3 regions of the Bradyrhizobium sp. ORS 285 genome follow, and region 2 is predicted to be linked to each of the others. Evidence: predicted binding sites of a transcription regulator. Region 2 holds the regulator's gene; each other region holds the start of a gene.
The links. Region 2 encodes PhoB, which activates phosphate uptake and scavenging genes when phosphate is short. Its sites were predicted from a motif close to TGTCATNNANCTGTCAT; they were not measured.

Region 1 (4,053 bases), 2.5 Mb from region 2:
TGACCATTCCCCACTCTATCCCCAACCTGATTACGCTGGGCCGAATCCTGCTGGTTCCGATCGTGGTCTGGGCCATCGCCGCCGGCGAGATGGAGATCGCGTTCATCGTGTTCGTCATTGCCGGCGTCAGCGATGCGGTCGATGGCTTTCTGGCCCGCCGCTTCAACCTCCGCTCCGAGCTTGGCGCCCTGCTCGACCCGCTCGCCGACAAGGCGCTGCTGGTGTCGATCTTCGTCACGCTCGGCATCTGGGGGGCCATCCCGCGCTGGATCGTCATCCTGGTGGTCTCGCGCGACATCATGATCGTGGCTGCCGTAATCGTCTCCTGGCTGTTCGACCGCCCGGTCGCAATGAAGCCATTGATGGTGTCGAAGCTGAACACCGGGGCGCAGGTAGGATTCGCCGCGCTCGTGCTGGCATCGCTCAGCTTCGGCTTCGAGCCCAAGCCTTATGACAGCGTGCTGATGGTGCTGGTGACGGCCTTTACCCTCGTGTCTGTCGGGCTTTACCTGGTGGACTGGGTGCGCCACATGAACACCATCGAGGTGCGGTGAGCCGGCTCGCGCGCCCTCTCATCCACGCCGACGACACTGTACGGAGCACGTCACCCTTGGCCGGCCATATTCCCCCCCGTCAACTGGCCCTCGCGCTGCCGCATGCGGAGAGCCTGACGCGGGACAATTTTCTCGAAGGCCCCGGCAACGCCGCCGGGCTCGCGCTGGTGGATGCCTGGCCGGAATGGCCGGCGCGGACGATGTTCCTGGTCGGCCCGGACGGCTCGGGCAAGAGCCACCTCGCGGCGATCTGGGCCGAGCAGTCCGGCGCCCGCTCGCTGTCGGCCCATGCATTGGAGGCGAGCGCCGTCCCGGGGGCCCTTGCCACCGGAGCGCTGGTGCTGGAGGACCTGACGACCGCCGATCTCGACGAGCGCGCCCTGTTTCACCTGCTCAACCTGGCCCGCCAGGACGAGGCCTTCGTGCTGATCACGGCGCGCGAGGCGCCGGCAAGCCTGCCGATCGCGCTGGCCGACCTCCGGTCGCGGCTGCGCGCCGTTCCGGTGGTCACGCTGCTGCCGCCCGACGACCAGCTGTTCCGCGCGCTGATCGTCAAGCTGGCCGCGGACCGGCAGCTGGCGATCGATGAGACGGTCGTCAGCTACCTCGCCAGCCGCATCGAACGGTCCTACGCGGCGGCCCGTCAGACCATTGCCCTGCTCGACCAGGAGTCGCTGCGGCTGGGACGTCCGGTCACGCGGGCGCTGGCGGCGGATCTGCTCCGCAGCGTGTGACCGCCGGCCATCTTGACGGCGGCCGTGGGCGGAACCTCAATGGTGCCAGCAACGTCATCCCTCTGTCATACGGGTTGCGCTACTGGTTCTCGCTCTTGCGCAAAGTGATTTGGCGCCTCCACCGAATTTGGATCGATTTCTGATGGACACCGAGCAAGTGACTGAGATTGCAGCGCAAGAGCCGGTTGCGGCCGCCAAGCTGGAGATCGCCTCCAGCCCCGAGCGTTTCATCAACCGGGAACTGTCCTGGCTGCATTTCAACCGCCGCGTGCTCGAGGAATCGGTCAATCCGCGCCATCCGGCGCTGGAGCGTGTCCGCTTTCTCTCGATTTCGGCCAACAACCTTGATGAATTCTTCATGGTCCGCGTCGCCGGTATCCGCGCCCAGGTGCGCGAGGGCATCACGGAGCGCAGCCCTGACGGCCTGACGCCGCTGGAACAGCTCAAGGTCATCAACGAAAGCGTGTCGCAGCTGGCGATCGACCAGCAGGCGATCTGGCGCGACCTGCGCAAGTTCCTCGCCGAGCTCGGCGTCGTGCTGGTCGACGGCCAGGACGTCACCAAATCCGAGCGCGCCTGGATCGAGGACCATTTCCTCGCCAGCATCTTCCCGCTGCTGACGCCGCTGGCAATCGACCCCGCGCATCCGTTCCCGTTCATCCCGAGCCTCGGCTTTACCGTCGCGCTGCAGCTGATCCGCACGGCCGACGGCAAACCGATGAACGCGCTGATCCGCATGCCCGGCAAGATCGACCGCTTCATCCGCTTCCCCGGCGCCAAGGACGGCGTGATCCGGCTGATCACGCTGGAACAGGCGACCAGCCTGTTCATCGGCCGTCTCTTTCCCGGCTACACCGTGAAGGGCCAGGGCGCCTTCCGCATCATCCGCGACAGCGAGATCGAGATCGAGGAAGAGGCCGAGGATCTGGTGCGGCTGTTCGAGACCGCGCTGAAGCGCCGCCGCCGCGGCTCGGTGATCCGGCTCGAGATCGAGGCCAACATGCCGGAGGAGCTGCGCTTGTTCGTGCAGGACGCGCTGGCGACCACCGATGACGAAGTGTTCGTTGTCGACGGCGTGCTGGCGATGAACGAGCTGTCGCAGCTGACCCGCGTCGACCGGCCCGACCTCGAATTCGCACCCTACGTGCCGCGCCATCCCGAGCGCGTGCGCGACCACGGCGGCGATATTTTCGCTGCGATCCGTCAGAAGGACCTGATCGTCCATCACCCCTACGAGTCGTTCGATGTCGTCGTGCAGTTCCTGCAGCAGGCGGCGCGCGATCCGGATGTGGTTGCGATCAAGCAGACGCTGTATCGCACCTCCAACAACTCGCCGATCGTGCGTACGCTGGTAGAAGCCGCCGAGGCCGGCAAGTCGGTCACCGCGCTGGTCGAGCTCAAGGCGCGGTTCGACGAGGAAGCCAACATCCGCTGGGCGCGTGATCTCGAGCGCGCCGGCGTGCAGGTGGTCTACGGCTTCCTGCAGCTCAAGACGCATGCGAAATTGTCGATGGTCGTGCGCCGCGAGGGCGGCGGGCTCACCACCTATGTCCACACCGGCACCGGCAACTATCATCCGGTGACGGCGCGCATCTACACCGACTTGTCCTACTTCACCTCGGACCCGGTGATCGGCCGCGACGTCACGCGCGTGTTCAACTACATCACCGGCTATGCCGAGCCGATCGACATCGAAAAGATGGCGGTGTCGCCGCTCACGCTTCGCAAGCGCATGATCGAGCACATCCATGGCGAGACCAGCTTCGCTCGCCAGGGCAAGCCGGCCGTGATCTGGATGAAGATGAACTCGCTGGTCGATCCCGATATCATCGACGCGCTGTACGAGGCCTCGCAGGCCGGCGTGTCGATCGAGCTGATCGTGCGAGGCATCTGCTGCCTGCGCCCAGGCGTTCCCGGCCTGTCCGACAACATCCGCGTCAAATCGGTGATCGGGCGTTTCCTCGAACATGGCCGCATCTACTGTTTCGGGATGGGCCAGGGCCTGCCGAGCGCCAAGGCGGCCGTTTACATCTCCTCGGCCGACATGATGCCGCGCAATCTCGACCGCCGCGTCGAGGTGCTGTGCCCGCTGCAGAACCCGACCGTGCACCAGCAGGTGCTGGAGCAGATCATGGTCGCGAACCTCAAGGACACCGAGCAGAGCTGGCAATTGTTGCCGGACGGGTCGTCAACGCGTATGAAGGCCGCGAAGGGCGAGGAGCCGTTCAACCTGCACAATTACTTCATGACGAATCCGAGTCTGTCCGGCCGTGGAAAGTCGCTCAAGGAATCCTCACCGCGCCGGCTCACCCGCCGGAATGAACGCCATCAGTCCTAGCGACCTGCTTATCAAGGGAATGCCGCGGTGAAACGGCCCACGACCAGGGCCGGCAGCGTCGGTGTCATCGACATCGGCTCCAACTCGGTCCGCCTCGTCGTCTATCAGGCGATGGAGCGCAGCCTCGTCACCGTTTTCAACGAGAAGGCGCTGTGCGGGCTCGGCCGCGAGGTGCAGACCACCGGTCTGCTCGCTACTGATGCCGTCGACAAGGCGCTGACCGCGCTGAAGCGGTTCCGTGCGCTGTGCAAGGTGCAGAAGGTCGGCGAAGTCCATGCGATCGCCACCGCCGCCTGCCGCGACGCCTCGAACGGGCCCGACTTCATCGCCAAGGCCGAGAAGATCTGCGGCGTGCCGATCCAGATCCTCACCGGACCCGAGGAGGCGCGCTATTCGGCGCTCGGCGTCATCTCCGGCATCCACAAGC
Region 2 (4,053 bases):
CGTCGATTCCGTCGATGCGCTGGTGCGGCGCGACGTGGCCCTCGGCCAGAAGGTGGTCGCCGCCGACGCCGAGGTCGACAAGCTGCAGCGCATCATCGAGGAGCGCGCGGTGCTGACGATCGCCCGCCGTCAGCCGATGGCCGTCGATCTGCGCGAGATCGTCGGCGCCATGCGCGTCGCCACTGATCTGGAGCGGATCGGCGACCTCGCCAAGAACATCGGCAAGCGCGTTGCGGCGCTGGAGAGCGACTTCCATCCGCTCAAGCTGATCCGCGGCCTGGAGCACATGACCGACCTGGTGCAGTCGCAGGTCAAGACGGTGCTCGATGCCTATGCCGCGCATGATTTGCCGGCGGCGATGACGGTCTGGAAGGGCGACGAGGAGGTCGATGCGATCTGCACCTCGCTGTTCCGCGAGCTCCTGACCTACATGATGGAAGACCCGCGCAACATCTCGTTCTGCATCCACCTGATGTTCTGCGCCAAGAACATCGAGCGGATCGGCGACCACGCCACCAACATCGCCGAGACGGTGTTCTATATGATCGAGGGTCAGCAGATCATGGACAAGCGCCCGAAGGGCGACATGACCAGCTTCGCGACCACGATCCCCGGCAACTGAGAAAGACGATTTCGACATGGGTGCGCGAATTCTGGTGGTTGAGGACGAGGAGGCGCTGACGACGCTGCTGCGCTACAACCTCGAAGCCGAAGGCTACGAGGTCGAGACCGTGGCGCGCGGCGACGAGGCCGACACGCGGCTCAAGGAGCGCGTGCCCGATCTCGTCGTGCTCGACTGGATGCTGCCGGGGCTGTCCGGCATCGAGCTGTGCCGCCGCCTGCGGGCACGGACCGAGACCCGGCAGCTGCCGATCATCATGCTGACGGCACGCGGCGAGGAGAGCGAGCGCGTCCGAGGTCTCGCGACTGGTGCCGACGACTACATCGTCAAGCCGTTCTCGGTGCCGGAGCTCTTGGCGCGCGTGAAGGGCCTGCTGCGTCGCGCGAGCCCGGAGCGGCTGGCGACTGTGTTGTCCTATGGCGACATCGAGCTCGACCGCGAGAAGCGCCGCGTCGCGCGCTCGGGCCGGCCGATCGATCTCGGCCCGACCGAATATCGCCTGCTCGAGTTCTTCCTCGAGCATCCCGGCCGCGTGTTCAGCCGCGAGCAACTGCTCGACAGCGTCTGGGGTCGCGACATCTATATCGACGAGCGCACGGTGGACGTGCACATCGGCCGCCTGCGCAAGCTGCTCAATCCTGGCCGCGAGCAGGATCCGATCCGCACCGTGCGCGGCGCCGGCTATGCGCTGGACGACCGGTTCGTCAAGTCGGAGCAGGCCTGAGGGAGAAGCAGGCTTGAGGGTGGAGCGGGTGTGAGACGCGAGGGGGCCGGATTAAGGACATTGCGGTCCGCTTTCCGCCACGCCGCCGCCGTCTTGATCGTGCCTGCTGAGCAGCCGATGTTTCGGTCTCAGCGGACGCCCTTGATCAAGACCATCCTCATAAGTCTCGCCGTGCTGCTCGGCAGCATCGCGGGTGTCACGGCCGCCGAGCTCGAGGACGCCGTCACTGCTGCGTCGAATGGCCAGGCGGCGGTGGCGTTGCGCCGGCTGCAGCCGCTCGCCGCCAAGGGTGATGCGCGGGCGCAATTCGATCTCGGCTTCATGCAAGCCTTCGGCGTGGGCGTCGCGCGCAATCAGGCGGAGGCGCTGGTCTGGTACCGCAAGGCCGCGGATCAGGGACTCGCCATTGCCCAGCACTATCTGGGGATCGCCTATTTCAACGGCGAAGGCGCCGGCCGCGATCACGGCGAAGCCGCGCGCTGGTTCAACCGCGCCGCCGCACAGGGCTTTGCCCAGTCGCAATACATGCTCGGCCTGATGATGCTCGATGGCCAGGTCATGACCCGGGATGTCATCCAGGGGTATGCCTGGCTGGTGATGGCCGGACGCAACGGCGTCAGGTCTGCCGGCCGCGAGATTCAGCGCGTGAAGCTCAGCGAGGCGCAGCGGCGGCAGGCGGAGGAGACGATTGTGGCGTGGCGGGCGAAGCCGGAATCGGCCGATGCCGGCATTGCCAATCCGCGCGCCGAACAGCTGCTCGGGCTCGACCGGCATTTTGGCGATGTCGTCGATCCCACCTCCTGGCCGGCATCGTCGATCGGTGTCGTGACCGTGGCGCAATATAGCACGGGAGGCTCCTGCACCGGCACGCTGGTGGCGCCCCGCGTGGTGCTGACGGCGGCGCATTGCGTGTTCAACGGCCTCGCCCAGGTCAGCCCGGGCAATGTCCATTTCCTGGCAGGCATGAACAAGGGCACCCCTGCCGCGTCATCGGTCGCCGACAAGCTGATCGTGGCGCCCGACTTCATCCCGACCCAGCACGACCAATGGTCGACCGACCGCTCGCCGGCCGATTGGGCGCTGATCATCCTGAAGGACGCGCTGCCGTCGAAGCCGGTCGCGGTGAAGTCCGTGAGCCGCGACGAGCTCGCGGCTGCGACCAAGGCCGGCACCATTTCCGAGATCGGCTATGGCCAGGAGCGGCGCTATTCGCCGACCGGGCAGAGGAATTGCAGCGCCGGCATGACCAGGGACGCCCGTCTGCTGACCGTGCATTGCCTCGCCAATTTCGGCTATTCGGGCTCGCCGATCCTCGCCGAGATCAACGGCGTGCCGGCCGTTGTCGGCATCTTCTCGGCGTTCCACGAGGAGACCCGCCTGATGTTCGCCGCGCCCGCCAGCCAATTCGAGGCGGCGGTGCGGCGCGAGATCGCCGCGCAGAGCGCCTCGGCGCGGTGAGGGGAGACAGAGGAGAAGAGTTGGTCGTCGGCTGGTCAATGTTTGAGCTTGACCGGATAGCGCCTTGCCAAGGGAAGAGGTCAATCCAGGCTCGACGGGGCCGCGAGGATTGATTTGCACGGGATTTGCGCGTGGGAGCGCGAGCCTTGCCTTTTGGCGCGGGTCTTGCTCTCCTGTCCGAGTATGACGATTTTGCCAATTGATCATCCTCGGCCCCCCGCCGCGCTCGCCACCCCGCTCCGCACGGAGCGCGCGCGGACGATGGCGCTGCTGGCCAGCCTCGTGCTCGCCAACGCGCTCGCCTGGGCCTGGGCCTTCGCGCTCTACGCCGACCGTCCCGCCATCGTCGGCACCGCGCTGCTGGCCTGGCTGCTCGGCCTCCGCCACGCGGTTGATGCGGACCATATCGCCGCGATCGACAACGTCGTCCGCAAGCTGGTGCAGGACGGCGACAAGCCGCGCGCGGCCGGTCTCTACTTCGCGCTCGGCCATTCCAGCGTCGTCGTGATCGCCACGATCGTGGTGAGCCTGGTGGCCGGTGCCGATCTGTTGCGGGAGGACAGCGCCATCCGCGCGATCGGCGGCGCCATCGGCACGTCGGTCTCAGCCGGTTTCCTGCTGCTGATCGCGTTGGCGAATCTCGTTCTGTTCGTGAACCTCTGGCGCCGCTCACCACGCCCCGACCCTGAAGCTGCCCCCGGCAACGGCCTCCTCATCCGTCTGCTGCGGCCCGTCTTGCGTGTCGTGTCGCGTGCCTGGCACATGTATCCGCTCGGCTTTCTGTTTGGCCTCGGCTTCGACACCGCCAGCGAAATCGGCCTGCTCAGCCTGTCCGCCACCGAGGCTGCGCGCGGGGCGAGTCTGGCGCATGTGCTGGTGTTCCCGGCGCTGTTCGCCGCGGCGATGGCGACCGTCGACACCGCCGACGGCATGCTGATGGTCGGCGCCTACCGCTGGGCGCTGACCGACCCCGCGCGCAAGCGACGCTACAATCTGGTGATCACCGGCCTCTCGGTGGCGATTGCGCTGGTGATCGGCGGAGTCGAGGCCGCCACGCTGCTGGCGCCGCTGTTCGGTCTGACCGGAACCTGGGCGGAGTTTGCAGCCGCGCTCGGTGATGGAATTGCCGATCTTGGGATCGTCGCGGTCGGCCTGTTCGGACTGATCTGGGCCGGCGCCGTGTTCTTCAACCGCCGCCCGCGCGGTTCCCAAACCGACGCGGCGCTTGCCACCCTTCGTGCGGGGACGC
Region 3 (4,053 bases), 280 kb from region 2:
TGGCGCGGAAGGCGCGGACCAGGAAGATCGCCTCGATCAGATCGCCCCGCGCCTGCTTGATGGCAAGCGCCGCCAGCTCGCGGTCATACAGCGAGCCCTCGCTCATAACGCGATCGACCGCCAGCCCCAGCTGCTCGGAAATCTGCGACAGCGACAGCTCCGGCACGCTGCGATCACCGCGCCGCTCATGCGCCAGGAGCCGGTGCGCATTTTCGATGGCGCGCTCGCCACCCTTGACCGCCACATACATGCGTCAGACTCCTGATGATGCGAGGCGCGTCGTGCGCGGAATGGCGACAAGCGAGCGATCGTCGACCAGGATCACGTCGATGCCGCGCGGAAACAGCGCTTCGTTGATCGACAGCTGCACGAACAGATCGATCGGCTCGATCGTGGCCGTCAGCGCCGTCGTGCCGTCGATGCCTGGACCACGCAGATGAAAAGTCTCTCCGGCCGTGAGGCTCGGCACCTGCATGATCAGAGTCGTCGAGCGATCGGGATATTCTGGAGTCCCCAATGCGAATGAGGCCAAGTCCGGCAGAGCGGCAGGCTCTGCGACCAGCGCGAAGCTCGCGGCGTCCGGCCGCGCGACAATCGGCGCGCCGGTGTGAAACTTCAGCCACGCACTGACATCGGGCGCGCTTGAGAAAGCCTCGTCGAGCCAGAGCGGCGTCTCCTGATCCAGCAAGGTGAGCGCGATGGCCGCAACGCCCGCCATCATCGAGGACGGACCACCAACCTCATCCCGGACCTGCATCACCTGGCCGGGACGCGCCATCGCCTCCATGACGGTGCGGAATGTCGATTGCGCCGACAGCACTTTGTCAGCGAACCCCGGCTGCAGCTCGATCGTCGTCGCCGCCATCACCCTTCTCCCCGCACCATGGTGTAGAAATCCACCCGCGTGGCGGCGGCCTCGGCCGCGCTCTGCTCCCGCCCGGCCTGCATCCGTGCGCGCAGCGGCGCAACGACCTTGGTCTCGATCGCCGGAGCGTGCTCGGGCGACTGCAGCAGCGCATCACACAGCGCGATCAGCCGCGCCTTGTCGCTGTCGCGACCGAGCACGTAGCCGAACCCGACCTGGCCGCTGTCGAGCCGGACGGCCGCGCGCGACACCGTCGCCTCGCCGAGATTGAACGCCGCGCCGTCACCACCGATCCGGCCACGCACCATCACGAGCCCGCTCTCGGCGGCCCGGAGTTCCCGATGCGCCGGCACCTCCAGTTCGGTCATTCGCGCCTCGATTTCAGCCAAAGGAACATGCGCCAACACGCGCATCGCACCCTTTCGACTCTCCTGCAACGCCATCTCGCCGCTCATCACTGGTCCTGATCTTGCCCGGCTCAAGTTGTCTATGATAATAGACAACTTGATAAGAGGACGCCATGACTGTTTGATGACATGGCCGTGATTTTCGCTGGGAGCTGGTTGGAGCCGCAATGAGCATTGAAGACGCCGGATCCGGCGTGGCGTTGTGGCGGCGCGTCGCCGACGGCATCGAGCGCGAGATCGCCGAAGGCCGCTTCCCGGCGGGGACGCGGCTGCCCGGCGAGACCGAGATCGCCGAGAGCTATCGCGTCAACCGCCATACCGTGCGGCGCGCGCTTGCGACCTTAGCCGAACGCGGGCTGGTGCGAGCCGAGCGCGGCAGCGGCACCTATGTCGAGGCCCCTCGCCTGTCCTATCCGCTGCGTTCGCGGACGCGCTTCTCCGAGATCGTCGGCGCAGGCGGCCGCGAGCCACGCGGACAATTGATCGCCGCGACCGAGGAGCCGGCCACGCGCGAGCTCGCACGCGCCTTGGGATTGAAGACCGGCGCGCCGCTGGCGCGCATCGAGGCGCTGCGCTTCGCCGACAAGACGCCGATCTGCGTCAGCACGTCGTTTCTGTCAGCCGAACGATTCCCGGAGGCCGGCCGCATCTTCGCTGCTGTACGCTCCATGACGGCGCTGCTGGCGCATTACGGCATCCGCGACTATCGCCGCGGCTCGACACGCATCACGGCCGCGATCGCCGACGCCAGCGATGCCGCACGGCTGGACCTCGCGCTGGGGCGCCCCGTGCTGGTCGTCGACAGCACCGACATCGACGCCGACGGCACGCCCCTGGTCAGCAAGCGCTCCCGCTTTGCCGCGGAGCGCGTCACCTTCGAGGTAGAGGGCTAGTCCGCCTCAGGCTGCAGCGCGGCGGCCGATGATGGCGAAGCGGAGCCTGTTCGAAATCCAGTCGATGGCGGCGACTGCCACCAGGATCATCAGGATCAGGAACGACACCTTCTGCCATTCGAGCACGCGAATCTGCTCGGCGAGCTGCAGCCCGATGCCGCCGGCGCCGACAATGCCGATGATCGTGGCCGAGCGGGTGTTGGACTCGATGAAATAAAGCACCTGCCCCGCGATGACGGGAAGGACCTGCGGCAGCAGGCCGAAGCGGATCTCATGCAGCGCATTGCCGCCCGCGGCGCGCACGCCCTCGACCTGCTTGCGGTCGGCGCTTTCCATCGCCTCGGAGAACAGCTTGCCGAGCGCGCCGAAATCCGAGACCGCGATCGCGAGCACGCCGGCGAACGGACCGAGGCCGACGACATTGATCCAGACCAGCGCCCAGATCAGCGTATCGACGCCGCGGATGGTGTCGAACAACCGGCGCACCGGGAAGCGGAAGATCGCCGACGGGATGACGTTGCGTGCGGCGAGCAGGCTCACGGGGAACGCGGCGCAGGCAGCCAGCGTGGTGCCGAGCACCGCGATCGACAGCGTCTCTCCGAGGGCCTTGAGATAGATCGGCAGCGACGATCCGGGATCGGGCGGCAGCATCAGCCGCGCGATCCAGCCGAGCTGGCTGAGCCCCGCGAGGATGCGCGAGGGCGAAAAATCCAGATCGACGAGACCGAAGACGAACACCGCAAGCGCCAGCAGCAGCACCACGGGAGTCGCCAGCCGGGCCGACATCGGCCGGTTGAAGATGTGCGGATAGCGCTCGCGCAGCCGCGCGTAGTCATGGGTGTCCTGGAGGCTCATGTCCGCGCCTCCGCGCCGAACAGCCGCCCGCGCAGCCAGCCGGTGCCGATGTCGATCAGGAAGACCGTCACGACGATCATCACCAGAATGGCGCTGACATCCGAATAATAGAACTTGCGGATCGCGACCACGAGCTCCTGGCCGATGCCGCCGGCGCCGACGAACCCCATCACGGAGGCCTCGCGAACGTTGATCTCGAAGCGCAGCAGCGTGTAGCTGGAAAAGCCCGCGATCACTTGCGGCAGCACGGCGAAGCGCATGCAGGACAGCCAGCTCGCGCCGGTGGCTCTGATACCCTCGACCGGCTTCATGTCGGCATTCTCGACCACTTCGGAGAACAGCTTGCCGAGCGCGCCGCTGGAATGGACGGCGATCGCGAGCACGCCGGCAACGGGACCAAGACCGAACGCGATGACGAAGATCAGTGCGAACACGATGCCAGGCACCGTGCGCGCGAATTCGAGCAGCCGGCGCACCGTGAACCGGACCCACGGCGACGGCGAGGTGTTCTCGGCCGCAAGGAAATTGAGGCAGAACGCGACCAGCATGCCCGCGAGCGTGCCGACATAGCTGATCAGCAGCGTCTCACCGAGCAGCTTGATCCACTTCTTGAAGCCCCAGAACCATTCGGGAATATTGGTCCAGACACGGTGACCGTCATCGAGCGTGAAGATGCGATCGAAATAGCTGACGAAATTGCCGAAATACGTGAACAGCGTCGCGAGATTGACCTCGGCGCCGATGGCAGCGACGAGGAGAACGCCCAGGAACACCATCGCCGAGAGCGCCAATCGCAAGCGACGGCGAGAGACAGCCCGGCGATATGCGTCGTTCAACGCATCGAGCTGCTGGCTCGGCAAGATCGAAACCGCGACCGCCATCGGATTCGTGCTGCTCTCGTTCAGATGAATTTCGGGCGTTGGTCAAGACGAGAGCCGGGTCATGCCCGACCCGGCTCCCGCTTGGATGAGACGTCGATCAGGACGCCTTCTTGCGCAGGCTGTCGACGAACTTGATCAGGTCGATCGTGCCG

Region 1: the regulator PhoB is predicted to act here: its motif matches at 1,341-1,357, upstream of BRAD285_RS17785 (RNA degradosome polyphosphate kinase).
Region 3: the regulator PhoB is predicted to act here: its motif matches at 1,386-1,402, upstream of phnF (phosphonate metabolism transcriptional regulator PhnF).

The regions. Positions count from the first base shown of each region.
Region 1 is NZ_LT859959.1:3,949,023-3,953,075, forward strand. It holds gene BRAD285_RS17775 (CDP-alcohol phosphatidyltransferase family protein) at 1-554, shown strand, start outside; gene BRAD285_RS17780 (DnaA ATPase domain-containing protein) at 611-1,288, shown strand; gene BRAD285_RS17785 (RNA degradosome polyphosphate kinase) at 1,431-3,626, shown strand; gene ppx (exopolyphosphatase) at 3,654-4,053, shown strand, end outside.
Region 2 is NZ_LT859959.1:1,493,974-1,498,026, forward strand. It holds gene phoU (phosphate signaling complex protein PhoU) at 1-622, shown strand, start outside; gene phoB (phosphate regulon transcriptional regulator PhoB) at 639-1,346, shown strand; gene BRAD285_RS06595 (trypsin-like serine protease) at 1,488-2,804, shown strand; gene BRAD285_RS06600 (HoxN/HupN/NixA family nickel/cobalt transporter) at 2,988-4,053, shown strand, end outside.
Region 3 is NZ_LT859959.1:1,775,775-1,779,827, reverse strand. It holds gene BRAD285_RS08115 (carbon-phosphorus lyase complex subunit PhnI) at 1-250, opposite strand, end outside; gene phnH (phosphonate C-P lyase system protein PhnH) at 254-865, opposite strand; gene phnG (phosphonate C-P lyase system protein PhnG) at 865-1,320, opposite strand; gene phnF (phosphonate metabolism transcriptional regulator PhnF) at 1,440-2,165, shown strand; gene phnE (phosphonate ABC transporter, permease protein PhnE) at 2,172-3,020, opposite strand; gene phnE (phosphonate ABC transporter, permease protein PhnE) at 3,017-3,901, opposite strand; gene phnD (phosphonate ABC transporter substrate-binding protein) at 3,999-4,053, opposite strand, start outside.